4 regions of the Pantoea sp. X-Soil-ISGK-355 genome follow, and region 2 is predicted to be linked to each of the others. Evidence: predicted binding sites of a transcription regulator. Region 2 holds the regulator's gene; each other region holds the start of a gene.

Region 1 (7,203 bases), on a different replicon from region 2:
CCGATGATGTTTTAATCGTCAATGGCGCGCAACACGGTCTTAGCGTTGCCGTGATGGGGCTGCTGAAACCCGGCGATGTAGTGGCTGTTGACGCGCTGACCTATCCCGGCTTCAAAGCTTTGGCCAGCCTGTACCACCTTGAACTTGTGGCGATACCCGCCAGTGCCAGAGGACCGGATCTGACTGCACTCAGGCATATCTGCCAGCGCAGGCGCCTCCGTGCGGTTTATACGATGCCGACGCTGCATAACCCGCTTGGCTGGGTTATGAATAATGCCCAGCGCAGGGAGCTGGCCCTGATTGCCAGAACGTTCGATCTGCTCATCATAGAAGATGCGGCCTATGCTTTTCTTATCCGCCGTCCCCCTCCGCCACTTGCCACTTATGCGCCCGAAAGAACGGTTTACGTAACCGGTTTTGCCAAGAGCATTGCCACAGGCCTGCGTGTAGGTGCCGTAGTATGCCCCGCTGGCATGCGTATCGCCCTGGAGCGGGCCATCAGGGCAACGACCTGGAATACCCCCTCTCTCATGGTTTCGATTGTCTGCGGCTGGATTAAAAATGGCACTATAAAGCGCTTTGAGTCGCTGAAAAGACGCGACGCCCGCCAGCGTCAGGCGCTGGCCCGAAAAATACTTACGAATAGTGAATGGGTAAGCCATGAAAACTCTTACTTTATCTGGTTACTGCTACCTCAGGAGGTAAGGTCTGACAGACTTGTCTATCGGTTGATGCAGCAAAGCATCTCCGTTTCTACAGCAGAACCGTTCAGTACCTCAGATAGCGTGCCGCATGCTATTCGCCTCGCTCTTGGCTCAGTCACAATGACACAGCTGAGCGAGGCACTCACTACGATTAAAGAGGCTATTGAGTATGAAAAAGATTTCTGAAAGAGTGTCCGCTTCTCGCTCATAGCGGACATGGGCCAACGTGTAAGTCCGCTTTGTGCCAGAAGCTGACTTTTGCGGAGGCATTCAAAAAAGAATAGAGTTTACCTATCGCCCCCAGTATAAGAAGCCTTGATATTAACGTCATTGAGGTGGCGAGTACGTGCAACCTCAATGATCTGACCATGGGAAGTAATTAATTATCTCGCCGCTTTAATCAGGCCATCCAGCCATTCCTGATGACCATTCAGCATGGGGTTTGGGCGCGTATTTGCCAGCTCTTTCGCGGGGTTCCCATTCTGGGTTTCCTGAGTCAGGATTCGAACCCGATTATCGGTAAGATCTTCCAATAACCAGGCATGATGCACATCGAGGCGTTCAGCGGTATTTTGCTCTCCGGACCATCCGTGCCATGCCAGGCGAGCAGGTTGGTTTTCTGCGGGCGGAATAAACTCCACGACCTGAGCTTCAACAGGAAAACCAAAGGTGCTGAAATAGAAGCGCACTCCCTCTTCCAGTTCCGGTCCTTTATTGTCATAAAAACGTACATCGGCGGAGTTTTTATAGTAGTCCGGCCATAGCAATGGCTGAATCAGGAACGGCCAAACCTCCTTGACGCTCAGACCAGAGATGATCATTTCATTAGAGACAAAATTATCGGTAAAACCCGGAACAAAAGCTTGTGGCCAGTTAATCGCGTTCATAAATTTCTCCAGTTACGATAATTGATTGCACTGTATGTGCCGTTACGGCGGCAACGTGATGACAGTCATTATTGGCGCAATGGAGTTATAAGACGAATTATAATTAATTATGATATTAATAAGTTAACTTATATCAAGACTCGGAATATTGGCTGACTTCTACGCATAAAGCACGAACCCACTGATGACCGGGGTCACGATGGGTGCGTTCATGCCAGGCCATGCTCTTAGTAAAGCCAGGTACTTTCAGGGGCAAAGGGAGTATGACCAGGTCGTTGTTAGTCAGGATCATGCGATGAGGCACAACGGCAATCATATTGGTCAGTCGCAATATGTCAGGTATCACCAGAAAACTATTAACCGACATACCCACTCGTCGTGTCAGGCTAAGCTTAGCCAGTGCTTCATCTGTTACACCGGTGAAGTGACCTTCTGTAGACACCAGAATATGTTCCTGTTTGCAGAATTGTTCGAGCGTCATTTCCGAATTCGCTGCCAGAGGGTGATGGCTTCGTGCTACGCAAACATAATCTTCTTCATAGAGCGCTCTACCGTGCAGGTCGTCGGGAGTTGTTTGCGGTGTAATCAAAGCCAAATCAACTTCGCCTTGGGACAACTGCTGATACATTCGCTCATTATCCACCGACCGCACGGCGATTTTGATATTCGGTGCACGTTGTTTCAGCGCAGCCATCAACGGAACGACAACGGCGTTCAGTGCATAGTCCGTTGCGGCGAGGGTATAAGTCAGTTCCGCCGTCATGGGGTCAAATTGCGTCGGCTTCAGCAGAATGGCGATATCGGTGAGGATTTGTTTTACCGGTATAGAAAGTTCGTTGGCCCGCAGTGTAGGGACCATACCGTGACTGGTGCGAACAAAAAGTGGATCGCCAAAATAATCACGCAAGCGAATAAGCATGCCACTGACGGCGGGCTGCGTCAGAGAGAGGCGCTGAGCAGCCCGAGTCACGCTTCCTTCATCCAGTAACGCATCAAGAGCCTTAAGAAGGTTAAGGTCGAGGGTTCTGATATCATTTTTCATAATGAAGCAGCCTGATAGATATAACAATTTTAATTGAGGCTAAATGCTCAGGAAAAGGCTGTCTATAAGGTTTAAGGTTATTTTTCTTTTGCCTGCACTTCCGTTTCAGGATGATAGTCCTAGTACTGTTCAGTTCGCTCCTCGCTCAAAGCAGACCTTCACTTTGCCTGTCCTTCGAAAATGGCCCTTTTAATCCTGTTCTCCGCTTGCAAGTTAAGAGGGTATCTTATCGTTAACCTGAGAGATGCCGCCGGTCGGGGCGGCATCGGGTGAAAATATCAGGGCCGGTAATCTTCCTACCCGCAGTCGCTGCGGTCACAGATGACGGGCGCAGACGGCGAGCCGCTCACCGTCCACTCATCGAGGAACCGCAGTCCGGCTATCTGATATAGGTTGTTTAGTGCAAAAGAAAGGCCCGTGATATCATCAGCCAAAACAACATCTAAAAGTGAAAAAAATGGATAGGCTGTACGAGCTGGGGAAAAGATTTGATCGATTATTATACATGAGCATCATTGTGGTTGTTTCTAGTTTTCTTACTTGCTCCTTATTAATCACATTAAGCAGCCAAAACCTGTTCGCATTAATAAATTCATACAAAGATATAAAGCATCAAATTGAGATGAATAAAAGCGAAATAGAATCAATTGAAAAACAAATATCAGCTATCAATGAAAACGTTTCGTACATACTAGGCTTGCAGGAAGGAATGGAAAAGGTAGGGATCAAAGCAGGGAAGAGTAAATCAACGATAGAGAATGAGTATTTCTCCATCAGGAAAGATTCAATAAATAAGAGTTTAGCTAAGCTGGATCTTGATGAAGTAAAATCAACCAGTGAACTAAATGATTTCATGTACAATGTATTAAAGAAAGAGATTATAAAATCAAGTACGGGGTATGTTGCGCGCAATGAAATAGAGTCGGGGCTTCCTGAAAAGAATAAAATCTCCAATTATCATGAAGCAATAGACTGGTTAGACAAAAAAATAAAGGATGAGAGCAATTCAAAAATAGAGATAGTTAACATAGAATCAACACTAACTATCCCATTTAAAATAGGTGACATGGCGTCTAGCGTATCGTTGATAGGTATAGCGACAATAGCGAGTTATGCCATGCCTGTATTCATGGTTATTTGGTTAGGCTCGCTATTCGTTACACGAAGAATCGAGATTATGAATCTGAATAAAACAAAGGATATATCGATGGTATACCCACATATATTCAATTTATTCATAGTGGAAACAACCAAGTCACAAGATTTAAACCTTTATCTTTTGGGTGATAAAAAAGTAAAAGAGCAGATAAACTCTTCTATATCCATGATAAAAGTAATAAAAGGGTTTGTTTTTTTGTCGCTAGCATTTGCAATGTGTGGCCCGTTGTATTACGGGGAGTTCGTTTACTTAACAAATTACAACTCATCGTCTTTATCTCTATTCTTAGTCACAATGTTTTGCATAATAGTCAATGCTATACAAATAATTGGATATGTTTATTTTGAATCAATTTCTTCAAACGTAATTTATGGAGTAAAAAATGGTATAGTTAGTGAGTATGAAAATAAGATTTAAGATCTTGTAAATAATTCTGTGTAACTGCTACCACGTCAACGGTGATCGCTCAGGCGGTCACCGAACTCGATAATAAAGCGGCTCATCGCCAGCCGCCAGGTCTGGATCGGCATACTCCATTTTTTCGATGCCGACTGGATTGCCAGATAAATTACCTTTCGCACTGAGTCATCTGTCGGGAACACCTTGAGTTTTTTAATGGCGGCTCGGATCACGCTGTTCAGCGATTCGATGGCATTCGTGGTGTAGATAGCTTTTCGGATGTCAGGCGGATACCCTCTCCTTCCGCCCGCGCATATGCAGGACGCACCTCTCCCCGCACCTGAATCACGTTCTCCGCCAGGCCGGTCACATGCAGCCTGTTTGCACACCAGTTAGGCATGATTTGCTCTTCAGTCAATGGATTGCACGGCGCTGCCCGACGGCAAGGAGCGTGATACTCCGGAATTTGAATGGCTATAACAGCTGTCAGGCGACCCGAATTAATTACTTGCAGAACCGATAAAGAAAATCGGCGGCAAAAAGTGAGTATAGAAATGAATTTTTGATTTAAAAAAAGTGCAGTTTCTGCACTTTTCGAGAATAATACTTTTTCACTTAACGGGGGGTATTTAATGACAGGCTGGCAGCTTAAACTCTGGCGCAAGAGTCTGCTTTGGAAAAGGGAACGTGCAGCAGCTGAACTTGGCGTCAGCCTGCGTACTTACAAAGATTATGAAAATGCGGATACGGTAAAACGTTCGATAGCACTGGCAACCGTTACGCTGTCACTAATTAACGTGTTGCCATCAATACAAAGTCAGGAGATCAGCAGTGAAAGCATGGTGCATTTAATTAACCAGATGATCAGCACTGTAGACGAAAAATAAAATTCCATTATTTTCATGCACATGCCTAGCTAAAGCATGATAGCTGTTTCGCTTTGCTTGTCACATAAATTTGCCTCCATAATACTGTATAAATAAACAGTAACCAAAGGGAGGGAATTTTCTATGCATTATTTATTTAAACAGGTTCTGACCGCGTCTTATCACGTCAGGAATACGGGACTATGAAACCGGCAATCTATGCTGAGGGCCTGACGGTTTTGTGGCCAGCCCTTTTCACGCCGCCTGTGAAAATCCCTTTATATGGGGAATACTGCCCCGCAGGCTTCCCTTCCCCTGCCCAGGATTACGTTGAAAAAGAACTCGATCTCAATGAGCTCTGTATTCGCAGAAGGGCGTCGACCTTCTTCGTCCGTGCCAGTGGTAACAGTATGCAGGATCTTGGCCTTTGTGATGGCGATGTCATGGTGGTTGATCGCGCCGAACAGGCCTCTCACGGTGATATCGTTATAGCTGAGGTTAACGGTGAATTCACTGTTAAGCGGCTGCAGCTTCGCCCGCGCCTTGCGCTGCTGCCCATGAATCCTGCTTATGCCGTTATCTATCCGGAAGATCTGCAGCTGCTCGGCGTCGTTACCTGGTTCTTCAGCAGCACGCGTGCACGCGGGAGGTAACCCTTGCACATGTTCGGACTGGCCGACGTCAACTCGTTTTACGCGAGCTGCGAGGCATTATTCCGTCCCGATCTGCGTGGTAAGCCAGTCATCGTACTCAGCAATAATGACGGCTGCGTCATCGCGCGCAGTGCTGGGGCCAAAAAACTCGGTATAAAAATGGGCGCGCCCTGGTTTCAGATTAAGGCGCAGGATTATGCAGAGCGGGTGCATGTCTTCAGTTCAAATTACGCGCTGTACCACAGTCTCAGCCAGCGGGTTATGACGGCTTTGGAAGAAATGACACCCCGCGTGGAGCAGTATTCCATCGACGAGATGTTTCTGGACCTGACCGGTATCGACGGCTGCGAAGACTTTGAACATTTTGGTCGGCGCCTGCGCGAGCATGTGCTGGCTACGACCGGCCTGACAGTAGGCGTGGGTATGGGTCCAACCAAGACGCTAGCAAAAAGTGCTCAATGGGCGAGTAAGGAATGGCCACAGTTCCGTGGCGTACTGGCGCTGACTCAGGGCAATATCAGGCGTACTGAAACGCTTCTATCAAAACAGCCAGTGGAGGAAGTCTGGGGAGTCGGCAGACGTATCGGTAAACGGCTTAACCTGATAGGCATCAGTAATGCTCTGCAGCTGGCGCACGCGCACCCTGCCCTTATCAGGAAAAATTTCAGTGTTGTGCTTGAGCGGACCGTGCGTGAGCTGAACGGTGAATCCTGTATCCCACTTGAGGAGCTGCCGCCTGCTAAGCAGCAGATTTGTTGTTCAAGGTCTTTTGGAGAGCGCATTACCTCTAAGATACTCATGCAGCAGGCGATTTGTCAGTATGCGACCCGCGCTGCAGAGAAGCTAAGAGGAGAACGTCAGTTCTGCAGGCGCATCAGCGTTTTCATCCGGACATCACCTCACGCAGAGAATGAGATTTTCTATGGTAACAGTGCCGGCGAGAAGCTCAGCCTGCCGACTCAGGATACACGCGATATTATTGAGGCCGCTATACGATCGCTTGATCGTATCTGGTTAGAAGACCGCCGGTACATGAAAGCCGGCATTATGCTCGATGACTTCACCCCGAATGGCGTCAGTCAGCTGAATCTCTTTGATGATGTGCAGCCACGGGCCAATAGTGCACAGCTGATGAAGGTGCTGGACGGTATCAATCAGTCCGGGCTGGGTAATGTATGGTTTGCAGGACAGGGAGTGAGTACAGAGTGGAAGATGAAGCGGGAGATGCTTTCGCCGGCCTGGACCACACGGTGGGATGACATCCCTATTGCTCGCGTCTTGTGAGAATGAGAAAGCAAAGATTTTGGGTTGTTCGCTTTATCCGGCATGCTCTGCCGGATATTCTCTTGCGGTAAAACTGGCTACAGAAGCAGCGTTAAACCCATTGCAGATTTCGCATGCGAAATTAGACTTGTCGTCTCAACAGGGTTTTCACTGAGTCAGTCAGGCTGTAATGCTGTTTTGACCAACGTCCGCGGGAAACTCTGCCCATT
Region 2 (7,203 bases):
TCTGTCCGGTCACACCCAGCGTCCAGTTTTCAGCAAAGGTGGTTGCCAGACCGGCATCAACGTTAAAGCCGGTGTCGGTGCTGCGATACTGGCTATTGTTGATGTCGTTCTTGTCATAGTTATAGATGCTGGCAGTATAGTTATAGAGCGAGGTTTTCTGCACTTTCGGCGTCACGCCCACTGAGACCGGCTGACCGGCGATAGTGAACTCATGCGCCACCGCCACACCATAATCAATGGTCAGTGCCGCTAAGCCATTCGCACTGGAACGAAGGTTATTTTGATCGCCCGGACGTGGCAGCACCGTTCCGTTAGCGACACCGCGCAGGTAGTCGATATCACCCTGGACCACGTTGGCACGGACGTGCGCCGTACCGTAGGCTTTGGTAATAAACGCAAAAGGCAGAGTCTCATTGGGGATCGTGACGGCCACGGCCACGCCTGCACTGCCGTGAGCTTTGTTACCGCGCAAATCGCTGAGCTTGTCAGCAACATCGCCGGAGGCAGCACGCAGTTCAGGGTAGCCACGCAGATAATCTGCAAAAGTCAGATTACCAATCACGTCACGATAGCGATCTACGGTGTCCGTAATATCATCGACTTTATCGATCAGCTTATCTTTGTCAGTCACCTGAATTCCCGCTGAAGGGAAAATAATGCTGACGTTATCGTCAGATTTAGCACGCGTCATTAATGCCGGGTTCGCCAGCACTGCTGAGCCATAAACAGAAGATGCTACGCCGGTCCCGCCCATGGCGTCATTACGTGCATCATACCAGGTCCCTGCCGCCATGGCGGAAGAAGAAAGGAAAAGCGCGGTCGCTGCAGCGGAATACTTCAGCGCTGAACGTTGAGCGGATTTTTTCACCATTTGCCTGCCATCACCTGAGAAATTGTCATTGAAACATTCAACGACTGAATAGTTTGTTAGCCCTATTGTGAACCCTGGCTAACGCGTTATTGCTGTGAATTCAAAGGAAACAGTGTCTTAATTCAAAGGATTGGACGTTTTCCAATCAAAAAACCGTTGTAATTGTTCAAACTGCGTCGGGGTATTTCAAATAATGCCAGACTTTCCTTAAGTCTTTCTGAACATTACTTCTTAACTCAGTGAGATGCAAAGCAAAATACCAACAAATTCCGCTTCAGGTCGATTGAAAATGGATCTGATTTCTCGTCAGATTTGAGATAGATAGCGGCTGAAATGCTTAAAATGCTGCTTTATCAGGCAAATAATGCTGTTTTACCAGGCGAAAACGAACATCAGCGCCGAAAAACTATGTGTGATAAAATAACATCACTTATCCAGCGGAGAATTTTTCATGACAAACATGACGTCGCAGCAAATTTTGATTCAGGCTGAAAAGATATGCCTGCAGCGCGGTGTACGTCTGACTTCGCAGCGTGCTGAGGTGTTGCGCCTGATGGCCGAACAGCCTGGCTCGATCAGCGCTTACGATCTGCTGGATCAGCTCCGCATCAGCGAACCACAGGCTAAGCCGCCCACGGTCTATCGTGCGCTGGATTTCCTGCTGGAGCAGGGTTTCATTCATCGGGTGGAATCCAACAACAGCTACGTCATGTGCCACCATTTTGAGGCACCGGCACATACATCGGTGATGCTGGTCTGTGACCGCTGTGCTGCGGTAACGGAGAAACAGGCGCAGGGCGTGGAGAAGATTATCGCAACGCTGGCGGGTGAAGCACAGTTCGCTTTACGTCATAGCGTGATTGAAGCGCATGGTTTATGTGAAAATTGTGCTGCGGTCGAAGCCTGTACGCACCATGAAAGCTGCGAGCATGACCATCAGGATGAGGGTAAAAAGCGGGGCAAACGCGGGTAATCTGCACATCCTTGTGCTGTTCCGTCCCTGTGCCGTTCCGGGGCGGGCGCGCCGGAAAGCTTTTAGCTGATTATCAGCCTGGTATCAGATTACCAGCGGTGATCTTTGTTCTGACCTTCCCAGTCGGTTACTTCACGCTCTGCTTCATCTTTCGCATAGCCATAACGTTCCTGGATTTTGCCGACCAGCTGATCGCGTTTACCTTCGATAACCTGCATGTCGTCATCGGTCAGCTTGCCCCATTTCTCTTTCATTTTGCCTTTGAACTGCTTCCAGTTGCCGCTGGCTTCATCTTTATTCATGGCAGACCTCCAATCCTCGGGGTTTAATGATTATCTTGTTACTTAACAAAATAACGATATAAAGCGCTGGTTAACTGCGCTGCATAGAGTTAATTATAGTAGCCAATTTATTAACCGTGGAATAATACAGAATAATCTGTATCGGCTTGCGTGCAGCCACGACTGACTCAGGCATCAAACCAGCTGTTCTGACGCCAGTGCTTACGCCAGATGAGCCACAGCGACAGGCCGCGCAGCGCCAGGAAAACCGTTACCGCCAGCCACAGTCCGTGATTACCCAGCGCCGGTACGCTGAGCAGCATCAGAAAGTAGCCTGCTGCTGCCACCACCATGCTGTTACGCATCTCACGTCCGCGTGTTGCGCCGATGAACATCCCATCCAGCAGATAACACCAGACGCCGATCAGCGGCATAACGATCTGCCAGACCAGATAGCGGTCAGCACTTTGTTGCAGCGAAGGAAGAGAGGTCAACAGGGTAACAATCTGCGGGCCAGCAATGGCATAGGTCAGGGAAAAGAACAGCGCTACCACCACCGCCTGCCGACAGGCAGAGTGCCAGACACGCAGCAGTTTGCCGCCATCTTTTGCACCATGGGCCTCGCCGGCAAAAGCTTCAACTGCGTAGGCAAAGCCATCCAGCGCATAGGCCGTGAACGTAATGAACATCAGCAATACCGCGTTAACCGCCACCACATCCGGGCCCAGCCGCGCGCCCAGCACGGTCAGCGAGGCGAAACAGAGTTGCAGCATCAATGAGCGCAGCATGATGTCCCGGTTCAGCCGCAGCAGCCGGCCGCTGTCACCGCGCCAGCTCTGCTTCAGCAGGCTTAACGTAATACCGCGCAGCTTCAGGACTCGCCAGACCATGATACCGCCGACACCCAGCGTGATGTACTCCGCCAGCGCCGTGGCGGTTGCCGCCCCCGCGACACCCCAGTGCAGTCCCATCACCAGCCAGAGATCGAGCCCGATGTTAACCAGATTGCCTACCACCAGCAGGATCACTGGCGCGCGCGCATACTGCACGCCCAGCAGCCAGCCCAGAATGACCAGGTTTGCCAGCGTGGCGGGTGCACTGAGCCAGCGAATCTGAATAAACAGCGCCGCCTGTTCCAGTACCGCGGGATTACCGCCAACCAGATGGGTCGCCAGCTGAATAATCGGATAACGTAAAGCGATGAACAGTACACCTGCCAGCAGCGCAATCATCAGCGGCTGGGTCAGCGCACGTGCCAGCGCCATTTTATCACCGGCACCAAACGCCTGCGCCGTCAGGCCAGTCGTACTCATTCGAAGAAAAAGCAGCAGCATAAAGAGGAAACTGGTCACAGTGGTCCCGACCGCAACCCCGCCAAGATAGACAGGGCTGTCGAGATGACCAATAACTGCAGTATCGACCACGCCCAGTAAGGGAACGGTGATATTTGAAAGGATCATCGGCAGCGCAAGCCGCCAGAGATTTTTATCCGTTGCCGTGAGAAAGCGCATTCGCCGTTCCGTGCTCAGTGTCGCTGCGCAAAACAGGCAGCGACAAAATTAGGGCAGACAGAATAGCATCAGAGAAAGCGAATGCACGCAGCCCTCAGAATCAGAGCCACTCGCCGTTACGCACCACGCCAACCGCCAGACCTTCAATGGTCAGGGACTGTGCACGGGTATCGACAACAATCGGGTCGAAATCGCTGTTTTCAGGCAGCAGATGCACGATAGCACCCTGCTTTTTCCAGCGCTTAACGGTGACTTCATCATCAATGCGGGCAACGACAACCTGGCCATTGCGCACATCCTGGGTTTTATGTACCGCGAGCAGGTCGCCATCCATAATCCCGATATCTTTCATCGACATTCCGCTGACGCGCAGCAGGAAGTCGGCAGAGGGCTTAAACAGGCCCGGATCCACTTTATAGTGGGTTTCGATATGTTCCTGCGCCATGATTGGCTCACCGGCAGCAACCCGGCCAATCAACGGTATGCCTTCTGAGGCTTCTTCTTCCATTAGCAGGCGAATGCCGCGCGATGCACCGGAAACGATCTCAATGACGCCTTTACGCGCCAGCGCTTTCAGGTGCTCTTCTGCCGCATTCGGTGAGCGGAAGCCCAGTTGTGCAGCAATCTCTGCGCGCGTAGGCGGCATGCCTGTTGAAGAAATATGGTCGCGAATCAGGTCATAGACCTGCTGCTGCCTGCTGGTTAATGCTTTCATCCCGCCCCCTGGTTGTTTATACAGTCGCTGTGAGTATATACAGGTATTGGCGAAATGGAAACCGATTGTCAGGCAAAACGCGGCTTCCGGCGCGATATGGAACGCTTATCGCAAATGTGTCCAGAGCAGCGCGATCCAGACAAAGAGTGCCAGTAAGATGCTGATCAGTACTGCCGCAGATCCCATATCTTTGGCCCGGCCCGCCAGCGGATGATGCTCCTGACCGATGCGGTCGACCACGGATTCAATGGCGCTATTAAGGATTTCGACAATGACCACCAGCACCACCGACCCAATCATCAGGATGCGTGAGACCACATCGACATCCAGCCAGCAGGCGATAATAATGGCGACCAGCGCAGCCAGGGCTTCCTGACGAAACGCCGCTTCATGTTGCCAGGCGGCACGCAGTCCCTGCCAGGAGTAACCTGCGGCTTTAATTATTCTGATAAGTCCGGTGGCATTATTTGCCATGATGTGGGAACCCTTTTATCGGATTGACGTCAATGTCTGGGCTGCGTGCAATTGGCACCACCACAGATCTTCGCTGCACTTTCTGGTATGCTTGCGGCGCTTTGCTAACAAGAGGCTTCATGTTGTCTATGTCAGGTTGGCGTAAACTCTATTACAAATTGCTTAATTTACCACTGTCGTTTTTGGTAAAAAGTAAGGCCATTCCGGCCGATCCCGTGTCTGAACATGGTCTGGATCCGACCCGACCTATTATGTATGTTTTGCCTTACGATTCGAAGGCCGACTTACTGACTTTACGCGCGCAGTGTCTGCGGCATCATCTGCCTGATCCGCTCTCTCCGCTGGAGATTGATGGTTCACTGCTGCCGCGCCACGTATTTATCCACGATGGCCCGCGCGTATTCCCCTACTTTGTGCCCAGCGTCGAATCGGTGAAAATCTTTCACGATTACCTCGATCTGCATCGCAATAATCCTAAGCTCGATATCCAGATGCTGCCGGTCACGGTAATGTTTGGCCGCGCACCAGGACGTGAAGTCCAGGGCGAAGCCACGCCACACCTGCGTGTGCTGAACGGTGTACAGAAGTTCTTTGCGGTGATCTGGCACGGACGCGACAGCTTTGTTCGCTTCTCGCCGACCGTCTCACTGCGCCGTATGGCCACGGAGCACGGTACGGATAAGTCGATCGCCCAGAAGCTGGCTCGCGTGGCGCGCATCCATTTTGCCCGTCAGCGGCTGGCGGCGATTGGCCCGCGTTTACCGGCGCGTCAGGATCTGTTCAACCGTCTGCTGCAATCCAAAGCGATTGAAAAAGCCGTCGAAGATGAAGCACGCAGCAAAAAAATCTCCCATGAGAAAGCGCAGCAGAATGCCGTTGAGATGATGGAAGAAATTGCCGCCAACTTCTCTTATGAAGCGATTCGCGTCACCGACCGCGTGATGGGCTGGCTCTGGAGTCGTCTCTATCAGGGCATCAACGTCAATGGCGGCGAAAAAGTTCGTCAGCTGGCGCAGGATGGCCACGAGATTGTCTATGTGCCGTGCCATCGCAGCCACATGGATTATCTGCTGCTCTCCTATGTGCTCTATCATCAGGGCCTGGTGCCGCCACACATTGCTGCCGGTATCAATCTCAACTTCTGGCCAGCCGGCCCGATTTTCCGTCGTCTGGGCGCGTTCTTTATTCGTCGTACCTTTAAAGGCAACAAGCTCTACGCCACGGTGTTCCGCGAATATCTCGGCGAGCTGTTCACCCGCGGTTATTCAGTTGAATACTTTGTTGAAGGTGGCCGTTCTCGTACCGGTCGCCTGCTGGACCCGAAAACCGGCACTTTAGCTATGACGCTGCAGGCGATGCTGCGCGGCGGCAATCGCCCGATCACGCTGGTGCCGATCTACATCGGCTATGAACATGTGATGGAAGTGGGTACGTACGCCAAAGAACTGCGCGGCGCAGCCAAAGAGAAAGAGGGCTTCATGCAGATGGTGCGCGGCTTACGCAAGCTGCGCAATCTCGGTCAGGGTTACGTGAACTTTGGCGAACCCCTGCCGCTGGTCAACTATCTCAACAAGCGGGTGCCGGAATGGCGCGATGCCATCGATCCGATTGAGCCGCAGCGTCCCAGCTGGTTAACCCCAACCGTCAACGATATTGCTGCCAGCCTGATGGTGCGTATCAATGAAGCGGGCGCGGCTAACGCCATGAACCTCTGTGTCACCGCCCTGCTGGCGTCACGTCAGCGCTCACTCACCCGTGAACAGCTGATTGAACAACTGGAGTCCTATACCCAGTTGCTGCGCAACGTGCCTTACTCGCCAAATGCGACCGTACCCGATCTCTCCGCGGAAGCGCTGCTGGATCACGCCATGGGTATGAATAAGTTTGAGAGCGAAAAGGACAGCATTGGCGACATCATCATTCTGCCGCGTGAGCAGGCGGTGCTGATGACCTACTATCGCAACAATATTCATCACATGCTGGTGATGCCGTCGCTGATTGCCGCCATTGTTCAGCAGCATCAGACGCTGAGCGAAGCAGAACTGCTGCGTCAGGTAAGCCTGATCTACCCGATGCTGAAGAGTGAGCTGTTCCTGCGCTGGCAGACCGATGAGCTGCCGCAACTGTTGACCGAACTGAGTCAGGAGCTGGCGCGTCAGGGCCTGATTACGTTCGAAGCCGGCGAATTGCGCTTTTCCTCAGCGCGCTATCGCACGCTGCAACTGCTGGCTGCCGGTGTGCGTGAAACGCTGCAGCGCTACGCCATTACGTTCTCCATTCTCAGCGCCAAGCCGACGATTAACCGCGGCACGCTGGAGAAAGAGAGCCGGACGCTGGCACAGCGTCTGTCGGTGCTGCACGGGATCAATGCGCCGGAG
Region 3 (7,203 bases), 600 kb from region 2:
TGTTATGTAGAGAGGTTTAGAGTAGTTGAAGGGATTTATCAATTTGTTTACATCGCAATTACAACCTGCCTCACAAAAACCGTTTTTAGCCCATTTTTGCATCAACTGTGGCAATGATCATCGCCGCCACTATCTGGCCGGACATGGCATGACGCTTTGCGCTGACCGGCCATTCCGTTAAACTTGCTGCGATTAACCTCTCCTAAAAAAGGACATCCCTATGTACCAGGACATCATCCGCTCTGAGCTTAATGAAGCTGCTGATACGCTGACTAAATTCCTCAGCGATGACGCCAATATTCATGCGATTCAACGTGCTGCGGTGCTGCTGGCTGACAGTTTCAAGGCGGGCGGCAAGGTGCTTTCCTGCGGTAACGGCGGTTCACATTGTGATGCGATGCATTTCGCCGAAGAGCTGACCGGTCGCTATCGTGAAAATCGTCCTGGCTATCCGGCGATTGCTATCTCTGATGTCAGCCATCTCTCCTGCGTCAGTAATGACTTTGGTTATGACTATGTCTTTTCGCGCTATGTGGAAGCGGTAGGACGACCAGGCGATGTGTTGCTGGGCCTCTCAACCTCCGGCAACTCTGCCAATATTATTAAAGCGATTGAAGCTGCGCGTGCGCAGGGGATGAAAGTGATCACCCTGACCGGTAAAGATGGCGGTAAGATGGCAGGCAGTGCCGATATTGAAATCCGCGTGCCGCACTTTGGTTATGCCGATCGCATCCAGGAGATCCACATTAAAGTGATCCACATCCTGATGCTGCTGATCGAAAAAGAGATGGTGAAATAACTGCGCTGGCCTCCTGCCTGACGGGAGGCCGCAAAATCAGAGGTGGTGGCTATGTGCGAATTGCTCGGGATGAGCGCCAATGTTCCCACGGATATCTGTTTCAGCTTTACCGGACTGGTTCAGCGGGGCGGTGGAACCGGGCCTCACAAAGATGGCTGGGGCATTACCTTTTATGAAGATAAAGGTTGTCGTACGTTTAAAGATCCGCTGCCGAGCTTTAACTCGCCGATTGCGCGTCTGGTGCAGGAGTATCCGATCAAATCACATTCGGTGGTGGCGCACATCCGCCAGGCGAATCGTGGTCAGGTGTCGCTGGAAAACACCCACCCATTTACCCGCGAGCTGTGGGGCCGAAACTGGACCTACGCACACAACGGTCAGCTTAAAGGCTATCGTCAACTGGAGACCGGTACATTCCGGCCCGTGGGCGAAACGGACAGTGAGAAGGCGTTCTGCTGGATCCTGCATCAGCTGGCGACACGCTATCCACGCACGCCGGGCAACTGGCCTGCGGTGTTTCGTTTTATCGGAGAGCTGGCCGGTTCGTTACGGCAGAAGGGCGTGTTTAACATGCTGCTGTCAGATGGCCGCTATCTGATGGCCTTCTGCTCCACCAACCTGTTCTGGATAACCCGCCGGGCACCGTTTGGCCGGGCGCAGTTACTGGATCAGGATGTGGAGGTTGATTTTCAGCAGCACACCACGCCGCATGACGTGGTGACGGTGATTGCTACGCAGCCACTGACGGCCAATGAAACCTGGCAACGGATTGCGCCAGGTGAATGGGCGTTATTCTGCCTTGGAGAGCGCCAGGAATGAACGTGAAGCGGCTTCGGGACTGGCTAACACCGGTGCCGGGCTGCTGTTCATCACATATTTCCCGCTGGCGACATTGACCATCGGCGGCTGGTGATATTTCGCAAAGTACGCATAGCCCGGCTGCAACTGTTGCCAGAAACTGGCATCGCTGGAGTAGCGGTGACGCTGCATGTTGCTGTCGGTCATGCGGAACGGATAGATGCTGATGCTGACATCCTGCTGGCCGTTACGCAGCGCCGCGTTCACATAAGTAAAAATCTCATCCATATAGGCGTTGGTCATGGCATAGCAGCCAATCGACTTACAGTCGCCATGAATCATCAGGTAGTTGCCGCTATAGCCCTGATTACGATCGTACTGATTCGGAAAGCCAATATTAATCGCGCGATAAAACCGGCTGTCCGGCTTCAGCTGATTCAGCTTCACGTTGTAAAAACCTTCCGGGCTTTTGAAATCGCCTTCACGACGTTTCGGGCCGAGGCCGCCAGAAAAGTTACAGATGCGATAGGTATCCAGCAGGCGGAATTCATTACCGATTTTGCCGTAGAGTTCGAGCGTGCGTTCTTCCTTGAAAATCTGGATATAGACCGGGGTACCGAGTAACTGCTTCTTTAATTCTTTGCTGACCGGTGCCGCTGAGACGGGTTCGGGTGTCATTGCCATGCTGAGGGCTGGCAGTAAAATCATCGCAAACAGGAGTGCGATTTTGCCCATGCTGTGTATACCTTGAGGTGAAGAGAACATGACGCAAAATGTGCGTCTTTGTTTGCATTATCGGAACTGTCCGCTACCGCAGCGCAACATTAAACATTGTCTGTTTTTTTAGCAAGACGCCGACAGCCAGATTCGCGATTTACTGAAAGATATTCGGCCACAAATTTGTAAACTTTAATTGTGGGCGCGACAAATATTGCAGTTACCCCTGCCAACTGTATACTTATCCAGTGCCGGAGGGGGTATGCGTAAAATCATTCATGTCGATATGGACTGCTTCTATGCCGCGGTGGAGATGCGTGATAATCCCCAGCTGCGCGATATCCCGATCGCTATTGGTGGCAGCCGCGAACGCCGCGGCGTGATCAGCACCGCTAACTATCCGGCCCGCAAATTTGGCGTGCGCAGTGCCATGCCAACCGGCATGGCACTTAAGTTATGTCCGCATCTGCGTCTGCTGCCAGGCCGTTTCGACGCCTATAAAGAAGCCTCCGCACAAATTCGCGATATCTTTACCCGCTACACGCCGCTGATCGAACCGCTCTCCCTCGATGAAGCCTATCTGGATGTCACCGACAGTCCGCACTGTCACGGCTCCGCCACGCTAATGGCGCAGGCGATCCGCGCCACCATCTACCGTGAAACCGGGCTTACCGCGTCAGCGGGTATCGCGCCGATTAAGTTTCTGGCAAAGATCGCCTCGGATCTGAATAAGCCGGACGGACAGTATGTGATTACCCCGCCAGAGATGGCCGGTTTTCTGCTGACCCTGCCGCTGGCGAAAATTCCAGGCGTCGGCAAGGTCTCGGCCAAAAAGCTGGAGGAGATGGGGCTGGTCACCTGTGGCGACGTGCAGAAGGCAGATTTAGCGCTGCTGCTGAAGCGCTTTGGAAAGTTTGGCCGGGTGCTGTGGGAGCGCAGTAACGGCATTGACGATCGCGAAGTTATCGTCGAGCGCGAGCGTAAATCGCTGGGGGTGGAACGCACGCTGGCAGAAGATATCAGCGACTGGGACGCCTGCCTGGAGATTATCGACTTTCTCTATGCTGAACTGGATCGCCGGCTGACGCAGATACGACCTGACAAACAGGTGGCGCGGCAGGGCGTGAAACTGAAATTCAGCGATTTCCAGCAGACGACCCAGGAGCATATCTGGCCGGTACTGAATAAAGAGGACATGATTGCCATCGCCCGGAAAACCTGGGATGAGCGTCGTGCCGGGCGTGGCGTGCGGCTGGTGGGACTGCATGTCACCATGGTGGATCCCCAGCTGGAGCGTCAGCTGCTGCTGGGTCTGTAACGATCAGCCTCACCGCCCGATGAGGCTGACCTCCGATTACTTCTTATATTTCGCCGCCAGAGTCGCAAACCACGGGGCAACGAAATCCTCATTGCTGCCCCAGCCCGGAATAATCCTGTTCAGCGATGCAACGTTCACCGCGCCAGGCTGACTGTTGAGCTGCTGCTGAGAGATTGACGCGGCTTTAAACTGGTAAGTCGCTGGTGTCTCTTCACCGGCAATCTTCTTCGCGACCAGACGCATATTCACCGCGCCGATGGTTTTAGGATCGACCGCCACCGTCTGCACCCACGGGCTGTTTTTCTCGCGCATCAGCTGCAAATCCTGGTTCGAGACATCGATGCTGTAGAGCTTGATCTCAGTACGGCCATTCTCCTGCAGCGCTTTGTAAGCGCCCTGGCTGAAGGCATCCCACGCACCCCAGATCGCGTCGATTTTGCCTTTCGGGTATTTCGCCAGAATCGCACCAATCTTGTTGGCCGTATCGCCCTGAACATCCGTCGACACTGCGCCAATCGACTCCAGCTGATGAATGCCCGGATTCTCTTTCAGCAGTTTTTCATACACCACCTGACGGCGCTCCATCGGCGGGAAACCGGCGACCCACAGCTTGACGATATTCGCCTTGCCGTTGAAATCGTGAATAAGCTGGCCAAGCGACAGCTGTGCCAGTGAAGCATCATCCTGCGCCGTGACGGTGACGCCCGGAATCGGATTATCCACCGGGGTATCAAACACGGATAGTCTGATACCGGCATCGGCAATACGCTTCACCAGTCCGCTGGCGTAAGGCGCTTTACCGTGCGACAGCACGATGCCGTCATATTTCTGGCTGATCGCCTGATTTACGAAATCCTGGAAGCGCGCATCGTCGCCGTTGCTGAGAAAGGTGCTGACTTTAAAGCCCAGCTGGCGACCCTGCTGAATGGCACCGGCAACAAACTGGGTGGTGTTGTCATCGGAGCCGAGATTGCGGATCACCGCAATGCGAATCGGGCCATCATGGCTGGCGATTGCCGCAGGCACCGGGATGACGGTGTCTGCGAAGGCGGCGCTGGCGTTCAGCAGGCTCAGGGCCAGTAGCGAGAGTGTTATTTTTTGCATTGTTATCAACTCCGGTAAACGCGCCTCAGCGGCGCTGGATATAGGTGATCGCCAGTGCTAACGCCAGCACCAGCCCTTTAATAATGTCCATGGCGTAATAGGGCACAGAGAGCATGACCAGGCCGTTCTGCAGCACGCCGAGGATGACCGCGCCAACCAGCGTGCCCAGCGCGTTGGGCTTGCCGGAGCCGGCCAGCGAGAAGCCAATCCACGCCGCCGCGACCGCATCCATCAGATAGCCGCTTCCGGCGTTGACCTGCGATGAACCGATACGCGAGGCGAGCAGGATGCCGCCCAGACCGGCCAGCAGAGAGGCAATCACATAAGCCAGCACCCGGTAGCGGGTGGTGCGGATGCCGGAGAGGCGCGCCGCTTCCGGATTACCGCCCAGCGCATACATCCGGCGACCATGTTTAGTCAGCGACAGCGCCAGCTGTGCGGCGACGGTCACCACCAGCATAATGATGACGATGGTCGGCACCTGGCCGAGCAGGCCAAACGTCGCTGGAATGGTACCTTCCGCCATATCACCGCTCGGCAGCACCATATTCTCGGTGATCGACCCGCCAAAGCTGTAGGTCATTGCCACACCCTGAATCACAAACAGGGTTGCCAGCGTCGCCAGCATGTCGGGAATGCGCAGGATCACAATCAGGAAGGCGTTAAACAGCCCGACCAGGGTGCAGAGCGCCAGGGTGAGCAGGATGGCGGTGGTCGTGCCGAAGCCGTACCAGACAAACAGCGAAATCACTAAGGCATTGGCGAGCGAGGCGGTCGAGCCGACCGACAGATCAAAGCCGCCAACCGTCAGGGAGATGGACACGCCGATCGCAATCACCGTAACAATCGCAATCGAGCGCAGAATGTTGATGATGTTGTTGGGTTCAAGGAAGCTGTCGGAGGCCAGGCCAAAGGCAGCGATCAGGAGCACCACCGTAAGCAACATGCCCCATTTATAGAGAAAGTCGAACAACTGGTGACGCCACGGCGAGGGGGTCAGGTTCAGGCGGGTTTCTTTACTGCTCACGCAGGGGTTCCTCCGGTGGAATAGAGCAAAAGCGTCTCTTCGGTCACGTCGCGTGCAGCCAGCTCGGCCACAATGCGTCCATCCCAGAGCACGCAAATCCGGTCGCATAAGCCGACCAGTTCAGAAAATTCCCCCGACGCGTAGATAATGCCTTTCCCTTCGCGCGCCAGGTTATCGATCAGGGTGAACAGCTCGGTTTTGGCTTTGATATCCACGCCTTTGGTCGGCTCATCAAAAATCAGCACATCAGCGTTGTTGCGCAGCCATTTGCCAATGGCCACTTTCTGCTGGTTGCCGCCGGAGAGACGCCGCAGTGTCTGTGCCGGGCCAGTGGTGCGTACCTGCAACTGCTGGATAACCTGCTCAGCCCAGCGCCACGCCTGACGATGCCCGAACAGGCTCCAGCGCGAAAAGCTGTCGTCCGCGCTGACGCTGAGGTTCATCGCGACCGACTCATCAATAAAGATCCCCTCTTTGCGCCGTTCTTCCGGCACTAGCGCCATGCGGCGACTGACGGAGTCGTACGGCGAGCGGGGCTGCCACGGCTGACCATGCAGTTCCCCGCGACTGACGCGGCTTTTGCTGGCACCAAACAGGGCTTTGCAGAGTTCGGTTTTGCCCGCACCGGCCAGACCGGCGATGCCCAGAATTTCGCCTTTGTGCAGCCTTAGCGAGATATCCTGCAGCAGCTGTTCATCGTGAAGGCCTTCCACCGCCAGCAGCAGTGGTTGTGCCTGCTGTGCACGGCGGGCCGGGAAGATATCGGTGAGCTGATGGCCCAGCATCTTCTCCACGATCTGTTCGCCGCTCAGCGCCGCCATCGGGCCGGTTTCAATCAGGCGGCCATCACGCAGCACCGTCAGCTGGTCGCAGATGGCTTTTAGTTCATGGATGCGGTGAGAGATAAACACTACGCCGATCCCACTGGCCTGCAGACGACGCACCACGGCAAACAGCCGCTCGCTTTCGTGCTGATCCAGCGGGGCGGTGGGTTCATCCAGAATCAGGAAGCGGCAGTGGTGCGACAGCGCCCGCGCCAGCAGAATTTGCTGTTTTTCCGCCAGGGTGCAGCGCTCCACCAGTCGGTTGACGTCCAGTGCCACGTCGAGCTGCGTCAGCAAGGCCTGTGCCTGACGGCGGATCTCGCCCCAGCGATAGCGGTGGCCTGGTTCTGCCAGCCGATCCAGCAGAATGTTTTCCGCCACGCTGAGCTGCGGCACCAGGGCGACATCCACTTCCTGCTGAACCAGATGGATACCCAGCTGTTTTGCATCACGCGGCGTGCGGATGGAGACCGGCTCACCATCCAGCATGATCTCGCCGCTGTAGTGGCTATGCGCGCCGGACAGGATCGCCATCAGCGTTGACTTCCCCGCGCCGTTCGCGCCGGTCAGCGCATGGACTGAATGGCCGTCACTGCGGAAATCCACCGACGATAGC
Region 4 (7,203 bases), on a different replicon from region 2:
GAGATCAGCCATGTCCGAAGCCATTGATTACCGCACTTCTCACACAACAGGTGCCATCACTATTACCGGCGTGACCAAGCGTTTTGGTAAACACAAAGCGCTGGATGATGTTTCGCTGTCGCTGGAACCCGGTTCGGTCACGGTGATTCTGGGGCCATCCGGATCGGGCAAATCCACGCTGCTGCGCACCATCAATCATCTGGAGCGGGTCGACGAGGGATTCATTCAGATCGATGGCGACTATATCGGCTATCAGCAGCGCGGCGACAAGCTGTATGAACTCAAAGAGAAGGCGATTCTGCGGCAGCGTATCAACGTCGGCTACGTGTTCCAGAACTTCAATCTGTTTCCGCACCTCAATGTGCTGGATAATCTGATTGAAGCGCCGATTGCCCATCGTCAGCTGACGAAATCTGAAGCGATAGCGCGGGCGGGTGAACTGCTGGACATTGTCGGCCTGCGCCATAAAACCGATGCCTGGCCGCGTCATCTGTCGGGCGGGCAGCAGCAGCGTATCGCCATTGCGCGCGCACTCATGCTCAATCCCCGCGTGATGCTGTTCGATGAGCCGACCTCGGCGCTGGATCCGGAGCTGGTCGGTGAAGTGCTCGACGTGATCAAAAAGCTCGCGCGTTCCGGCTCCACGCTGGTGATTGTGACCCATGAGATCGGCTTTGCCCGTGAAGTGGCGGACAACGTGGTCTTTATGGTGGATGGCCGGATTGTTGAGCAGGGCAGCACGACGCAGGTACTGAACAATCCGCGCCATGAGCGCACCCGCCGTTTCCTGGCGCGCGTGTTATGAGGGCGCTGACCTTAACAGCGCTGACGCTGCTCCCGGTGCTGAGCTGTTCGGCTGCGGAGAAGCTCGATGTGCTGAAAAATGAGACGCCAATCCATGCCCCGGCGAATCCGCAGGCGATCGCGAAAATCCCGGCTGGCTTTCACTTTATACAACCCGGTACGCTGACGGTGGCAACCGCCGCGACTAATTCTCCGCCGCTGTCGCTACTGGCGTCTGACAACGTCACGCGGATCGGCAGCGATCCGGACATTGCCAGGCTGCTGGCTGACAGTCTGGGATTAAAGCTGAAGCTGGTTCCGGCCTCGTGGGAAGACTGGCCGCTGGGCATCAGCGCCGGACGTTATGATGTCGCCATGTTTAATATTGCCGTTACCGAAGAGCGTAAGAAGAAGTTCGATTTCGCAACCTATCGCGCTGATAACCACGCCTTTGCGGTAAAAAGCGACAGTAAAATCAGCCAGATAAACAGCCCGCCTGATATTGCCGGTAAGCGGATTATCGTTTCGTCGGGCACCAATCAGGAGCGCATCTTACTGAGCTGGGATCAGCAGAATCGGGCCAATGGTCTGCCTGCGGTGACGCCAGTCTATCTTACCGATGATGCCTCAGCGACGCTGACGCTGCTGTCGGGACGAGCCGATGCGATCTTTGGTCCGCACTCGATGGCCGCCTGGAAAGTGGCCTCACGCGGACAGACAAAGCTGGTTGGCAGCGGTCCATTTCGCGCCTGGGTTGCCGTGACCACCAAAAAGGGCAATGGGCTGGCACCGGCTTTACAAGCCGCTCTGGATGGCACCATTACAGGTGGGCAGTATCAGCAGGTGCTGGCCCGCTGGGGTGAACAGGATGAAGCGGTTACACACTCCACGGTGAATCCACCGGGCATTGTTTACTGAGGCTACAGAACCGGCTCTCCTGCTGAAGCCGGTTCTGTAATTTAATGCCCACAGAATTGAACTACACTCTCCAGCGTTAGTGATTTATCCTGCCCGCCTGTTTTCGTAAAAATCCTCACTGCGTGGCGGAGTAATTGACCTGGAAGCCCCATGAAAATCAGATTCCTTTCTGCCAATGAGCCAAAACTGGCTGAGGTGCGCAAAATACTCGAACCCATCGGGGTCGAAGTTCTGCCCATCGCCCGTCGCATCGAAGAAATTCAGACTGAAAACGAGCTGGACCTGGTGCGCGATAAACTGACCAAAGCTTTTTCGCTGATTGGGCGGCCACTGTTTGTGGAGCATACCGGCCTCTATCTGGACGGCCTGAATGGTCTGCCGGCCGGTCTGACCCGCATCTTCTGGAACCGCCTGGACGCAGAGCGCTTTACCGCGCTGGTGCAGGGGCTGGACAGCCAGGCCGTGACGGCCAAAACGGTGCTCGGCTACTGCGACGGCCGCAAAATGTATCAGTTCTCGGGTGAACTGCGCGGCACCATCGCCCCTAAACCTGCAGGAACGCGCGGCTTTCAATGGGATTGCGTGTTTATTCCCGAAGGCTATGAGCAGACCTTTGCAGAAATGGGCGAACTCAAGAACGAGATCTCAATGCGGCGCATCGCGCTGGATCGCTTCGCCACCTTTTTAAAAACCTCGCGGGGAGTGGCATGAAACCTGAACTCAAACGCGCCTATGATTCCGGCAAACTGATTCTTTTTGCCGGTGCCGGTATTTCGCGCAATTTTGGCTTACCCGAGTGGCATGAACTGATTGCTCACCTCGCAAATGAGCTGGGCTACGATCCTAAGATTTTTAATACCTACGGCACGCATCTGTCGCTGGCGGAATATTACAAACAGAAGAAAGGTTCACTTGGCCCGCTGCGCAGCTGGATGGATCGCGAGTGGCACCGCCCGGATATCGATGTCCGGTCTTCAGAAATTCACACCATGATTACTCAGGGTAATTTCTCGCGTATCTACACTACCAACTACGATCGCTGGCTGGAAGCAGCGCACGATGCGCACGGTGTTCCCTATTATAAAGTGGCGAACGCCGCTGACCTGGTCTCACTGACCGAAGATAAACGTCACATTATCAAACTGCACGGTGACTTCGATGATGACACCTCTATCGTGCTTGATGAGAGCAGCTATTTTGAACGCCTCTATTTCGACTCACCGCTCGACATCAAACTGACCCATGACGTAATGGGCAACTCTGTGCTGTTTGTCGGCTATAGCATCAGCGATTTCAACATCCGCCTGCTGTTTTACCGTCTGACCAAGATGTGGGGCCGCACCGGGCTGGCGACAGCCCGGCCCAAATCGTATCTGTTCACTAACCGTAATAACCCGGTAGCCAAAGAGGTGCTGGGGCAGTGGGGGATCGAGGTGATCGTTTCCGAAGAAGACGATCCGCGTAAGGCGCTGGCGATGTTCCTTGAAGAGCTGCTGGTGTAGTCAGCCTGGCTTCTGGCAGAGAAGCGGCAGGAAAAAGAAAAAAACCTGCGCCCGGTTAAGGTTAGCCTGCGCGTAGCAAGTAGACTTGATTCTCTGCTGGCAAAGCATAACCGGCATGATATACTGTATGTATACACAGTACCTGAGGGCGAAAAGATGGCTGTTGAAACAAAATTTGTTGTAGTCAGAAAGGGTGAAGAGAAGATGACGTTTGCCAATAAGAAAGAGGCCGATGCCTACGACAAAATGCTCGATATGGCCGAAGCCTTTACTGACTGGCTGTTACAGCATCAACCTGCACTGGATGAATCTCAGGCAGAAACGCTGGGCCTGCTGATTGCAGAGCAGAAAGACACAGTGCAGCATATTCTGCGTACCAGCAAACTGCCGGACGTGTCCGCAGGCGCGACGAAGCCTGAAGCCGTGGCAGATAATGGTGCGGATGAGCAGGTGGAAGAGCCTGCTGCGAAGAAAGTACGCCCCGTTAAAGCTGCGTAATTGCCACAACGCCGGAAGCGACCCTCCCGGCGTTGTTGTTTCTGATTAACGGATTTATCTGACCTTTTGTCAGGACATACAAAACACATCCTCCTGTCATTTCCTTGTGCTGAATGCCCGCCTGCAATCTCCCTGTAAATCACGCAAATCAACCAGCTACATTTTTGAACTCAGCGCTATAGCATCAATCAGGATTCAATAATCTGGATTTTTGATCATTCATTTTTAAGCTTTGACGCCGTTTGCGTATTTTAACTCTACGCATAAACATCATCAGTCTTAATTGAATGAATTAGCAAGAAAACTAATATGATATTCTCCTGGTGATTTCTTACCTCATTTTAAATATTAATTAACACCAGTCACATGAAATAAGAGATATTAATTGTTAATCGGCTCACATTTTCTTGTGAAATAATCCGGCAGTGCTATTCAATTTTAAAAAGCAGTGTTAGGTTAGAGCCGTTTTCAGCGTAGGGTTGTTACTGGATAACAGGCAAAACCTAAGCGTTCCACAGTCTTAACCACTGTGGGGGGTTTAGGTTTTTTTTTGCCATAAATTTACTCCGTCATAGCGTAAATCATTAATAACCATAGCGATAACGAATCGACCTATTCAGGCCAGGGAAACATGACGTTGAGCAAAGCAGGTTCAGGGCTCTCCTGCGAACCGTACATCATTAAAATCAAAAACAGGTTGCTAAGATGAAATATAAAAGCATGCTGTGCGCACTCTCATTATTGACCTTTTCACCCTTGTCGACAGCGCAGGAATGGAGCGGAACGGTATTAGGGTTTGAATCTCCACCGGATCCCGTTCTGGGTGATATGTATGGTCTTCGTAAATCGCTTAACAATAATGGATTTACCTTTAACCTGGGTTATCTGAATGAAATTGGCTGGAATGGCGGCGGTGGATACAATCATGCGTCACACGTCGCTTATATCGATCAGTTTGCTTTGACCTTTAATCAGGATTTGTCGCGCTGGACAAATATTCCCGATGCACGTATTGAAGCGAACATTGTTAACCGCAATCACAACGATGATCTGACCACGCGACGGGTGCAGGATCCTCGCGTGAATGTTAACGATCTCACGCAGGAGAGCTGGGGCGGACAATCTATTACCCGACTGGGCTGGCTGACCTTTGCCCGAAGTTTTGATGATCGGCGTATAACATGGCGTATCGGAATGATGAACAAGGTTCAGACCTTCGATCAGATTATACCCTGTGATTTCCAGATGCTTTCACAATGTGGCGGAAAATCCGCGAACTCACTAACCTGGAATAACTGGAACGTTCATACATGGGGAACCACGCTCGAATACCGGTTAACGCCCATTGTCACTTTGAAAGGCGGCGTGATGGAGCAGAACCCGGACGCTTCCAGTCGTCATCACGCCTGGAGTGGTTCCACCCGACGCAGCAAAGGTGTCCTGCTGCCGGTTGAGATCGAAGCCCGCCCAATCATTAATGGCCTGCCGGGAGCCTACAACCTGGGCGTAGTTTTTACCAATGCTCCGCAAACTGAACTCTATCGCGGCCGGTCCGGTGGCGCGGGAGTCAGTGATCCCGGCGGTGATGAGAAGCATAACCGGACAGGGTTTCTTTACGCCGGACTTAATCAGCAACTGACGCGACATCAGGATGACGCAAGTCGCGGGTTAAGTACTTCATTCAGTATGAGCCTGGCCGATCAACGCACTAACTACATGCACTCGGTCTATGCGGCTTCGCTCCGCTATCGGGGTCTGTCTGACGCTCGTCCTGAAGACTGGATAGGTTTTGGCCTGACCTGGACAGATATGAGCAATCAATACGCGCGTAACCAGCGCTACATGAACACGATCAGTGGTATTTCTGACTACAACGATGCGGCTTATCATCCGGTGCCTGGCCATTCACTGAATGGAGAATTCTATTACCGATTCCGCCCCGTTTCCTGGCTGGAACTGCAACCCGGGCTTCAGTACTGGCATCGTCCGGCGGGTATTGCCCATACGCAGGATGCCTGGGTGACTGAACTCAAAACGGTGGTTACTTTTTAAGTTAATAAGCGGATTTCGATCGCTGTCACGCTTTTTACCCTGACAGATTGAGGTCACGAATAAAACTGATAGAGTGCCCGGACTGGATTGTTACTGCTTAGGCAGGCAAAACCTGATTTCTGGCCTCTGCCGGATGTCAGGTTTTTTTGTTTCTGGGGTTCCGATGAAAATCGCCAAAATTCTGAATAATAACGTGGTGATGGTTCAGGATGAGCAGGGGCGCGAGCAGGTCGTCATGGGACGTGGGCTGGCCTTCCAGAAGCGCGTCGGCGACAGTCTCAATGACGCGCAAATTGAGAAAGTGTTTGCACCACAAAGTGATCTGCTGGTCCGTCGGCTGGAGGAGTTGTTACATCAAATCCCGCCTGAAGTGATGACGACCTCCAATTGCATTATTGATCTTGCGATACAGCGTCTCGGGAAACTGCAGGAGAGTCTGTATATCACGCTGACCGACCACTGCTTCTTTGCCATTGAAAGACAGAAAAAAGGTCTGGCGATTAAAAATGTGTTGCTGTGGGACATCAAACGTCTCTATCCCAAAGAGTTCGAACTGGGGCAGGAGGCCAGGGCAATCATCTCCCGTCGTCTTAATGTCGAACTACCTGAGGATGAAGCCGGGTTTATCGCGTTACATCTGGTGACGGCACAGCTCAATAACGAAATGCCGGAAGTGATGCATGTTACGCGGGTAATGCAGGAGATTCTGCAACTGGTGAAGTATCAGTTGCGGCTGGAATATAACGAATCGTCGCTGAGTTACCAGCGTTTTGTCACCCATCTGAAGTTTTTCGCGCAGCGTATGCTGACGCGAACCGTAGTCGACGATGACGATGTTTCATTGCATACGGCAGTAAAAGATAACTATCCCAAAGCCTGGAAATGCGCGGTGAAAATCGCGCAGCATTTGCAACAAAGCTATCAGCGTGAGCTGACCGCAGAAGAGATTATGTTTCTCGCTATTCATATTGAGCGGGTGAGGAAAGAGGGGCACTAAGCCCCATCAAACAGGATTGTTACTGCTTAACGCAAGCAAAACCTGAGCGCGGCCTCTGAAAGGAGGACGTTCTCGGGTTTTTTTATTTTTGGCTCAGTCAACGGATGTCCATGGACATCGGTTTAAGGAAATCGAGATGGAATATCACACGCTGGCGCAGGATATCCTCGGCCATATCGGTGGCAGAGATAACATCGTAAGTCTGGTTCATTGTGCCACCCGGCTTCGCTTTAAACTGAAAGATAACCATAAAGCCGATGCGGAAGGACTGAAGAAAAATCCGGGGGTGATTATGGTCGTCGAAAGCGGCGGTCAGTTTCAGGTGGTGATTGGCAACCATGTTCATGATGTCTGGCAGGCTGTCCGTGCTGAAGCGGGACTTTTGGATGAGGCCCCTGCATCAGCCGAAGATAAGGCGTCAGGTAACCTTTTCAGTCGCCTGATCGATGTTGT

What was found. The regulator LexA, encoded in region 2, represses DNA repair genes until DNA is damaged. The targets are predictions, from matches to a motif close to TNCTGTATGTACATACAGNA.
Region 1: a site for LexA is predicted at 5,161-5,180, ahead of umuD (translesion error-prone DNA polymerase V autoproteolytic subunit). Genes of this name have one in related genera too.
Region 3: a site for LexA is predicted at 2,546-2,565, ahead of dinB (DNA polymerase IV). Genes of this name have one in related genera too.
Region 4: a site for LexA is predicted at 3,325-3,344, ahead of AC6I8J_RS20050 (YebG family protein). Genes of this name have one in related genera too.

What each region holds. Positions count from the first base shown of each region.
Region 1 is NZ_AP035974.1:2,707-9,909, reverse strand. Features, by position in the region: gene AC6I8J_RS22010 (aminotransferase-like domain-containing protein) at 1-890, shown strand, start outside; gene AC6I8J_RS22005 (SRPBCC family protein) at 1,088-1,591, opposite strand; gene AC6I8J_RS22000 (LysR family transcriptional regulator) at 1,725-2,633, opposite strand; gene AC6I8J_RS21995 (hypothetical protein) at 3,256-4,209, shown strand; partial or broken gene AC6I8J_RS21990 (transposase) at 4,245-4,484, opposite strand; partial or broken gene AC6I8J_RS21985 (DUF1281 domain-containing protein) at 4,475-4,591, opposite strand; gene AC6I8J_RS21980 (helix-turn-helix domain-containing protein) at 4,824-5,078, shown strand; gene umuD (translesion error-prone DNA polymerase V autoproteolytic subunit) at 5,261-5,710, shown strand; gene umuC (translesion error-prone DNA polymerase V subunit UmuC) at 5,720-6,994, shown strand; gene AC6I8J_RS21965 (hypothetical protein) at 7,116-7,203, opposite strand, start outside.
Region 2 is NZ_AP035971.1:319,011-326,213, reverse strand. Features, by position in the region: gene AC6I8J_RS01395 (conjugal transfer protein TraF) at 1-871, opposite strand, end outside; gene zur (zinc uptake transcriptional repressor Zur) at 1,323-1,844, shown strand; gene AC6I8J_RS01385 (CsbD family protein) at 1,934-2,146, opposite strand; gene dinF (MATE family efflux transporter DinF) at 2,314-3,636, opposite strand; gene lexA (transcriptional repressor LexA) at 3,737-4,351, opposite strand; gene AC6I8J_RS01370 (diacylglycerol kinase) at 4,457-4,825, opposite strand; gene plsB (glycerol-3-phosphate 1-O-acyltransferase PlsB) at 4,954-7,203, shown strand, end outside.
Region 3 is NZ_AP035971.1:920,446-927,648, forward strand. Features, by position in the region: gene lpcA (D-sedoheptulose 7-phosphate isomerase) at 221-799, shown strand; gene AC6I8J_RS04020 (class II glutamine amidotransferase) at 851-1,618, shown strand; gene dpaA (peptidoglycan meso-diaminopimelic acid protein amidase) at 1,589-2,332, opposite strand; gene dinB (DNA polymerase IV) at 2,577-3,632, shown strand; gene AC6I8J_RS04035 (sugar ABC transporter substrate-binding protein) at 3,669-4,736, opposite strand; gene AC6I8J_RS04040 (ABC transporter permease) at 4,762-5,763, opposite strand; gene AC6I8J_RS04045 (sugar ABC transporter ATP-binding protein) at 5,760-7,203, opposite strand, start outside.
Region 4 is NZ_AP035972.1:277,388-284,590, forward strand. Features, by position in the region: gene AC6I8J_RS20025 (amino acid ABC transporter permease) at 1-27, shown strand, start outside; gene AC6I8J_RS20030 (amino acid ABC transporter ATP-binding protein) at 11-805, shown strand; gene AC6I8J_RS20035 (ABC transporter substrate-binding protein) at 802-1,701, shown strand; gene AC6I8J_RS20040 (non-canonical purine NTP pyrophosphatase) at 1,852-2,412, shown strand; gene AC6I8J_RS20045 (SIR2 family protein) at 2,409-3,203, shown strand; gene AC6I8J_RS20050 (YebG family protein) at 3,360-3,701, shown strand; gene AC6I8J_RS20055 (carbohydrate porin) at 4,422-5,753, shown strand; gene licT (BglG family transcription antiterminator LicT) at 5,917-6,750, shown strand; gene bglF (PTS beta-glucoside transporter subunit IIABC) at 6,887-7,203, shown strand, end outside.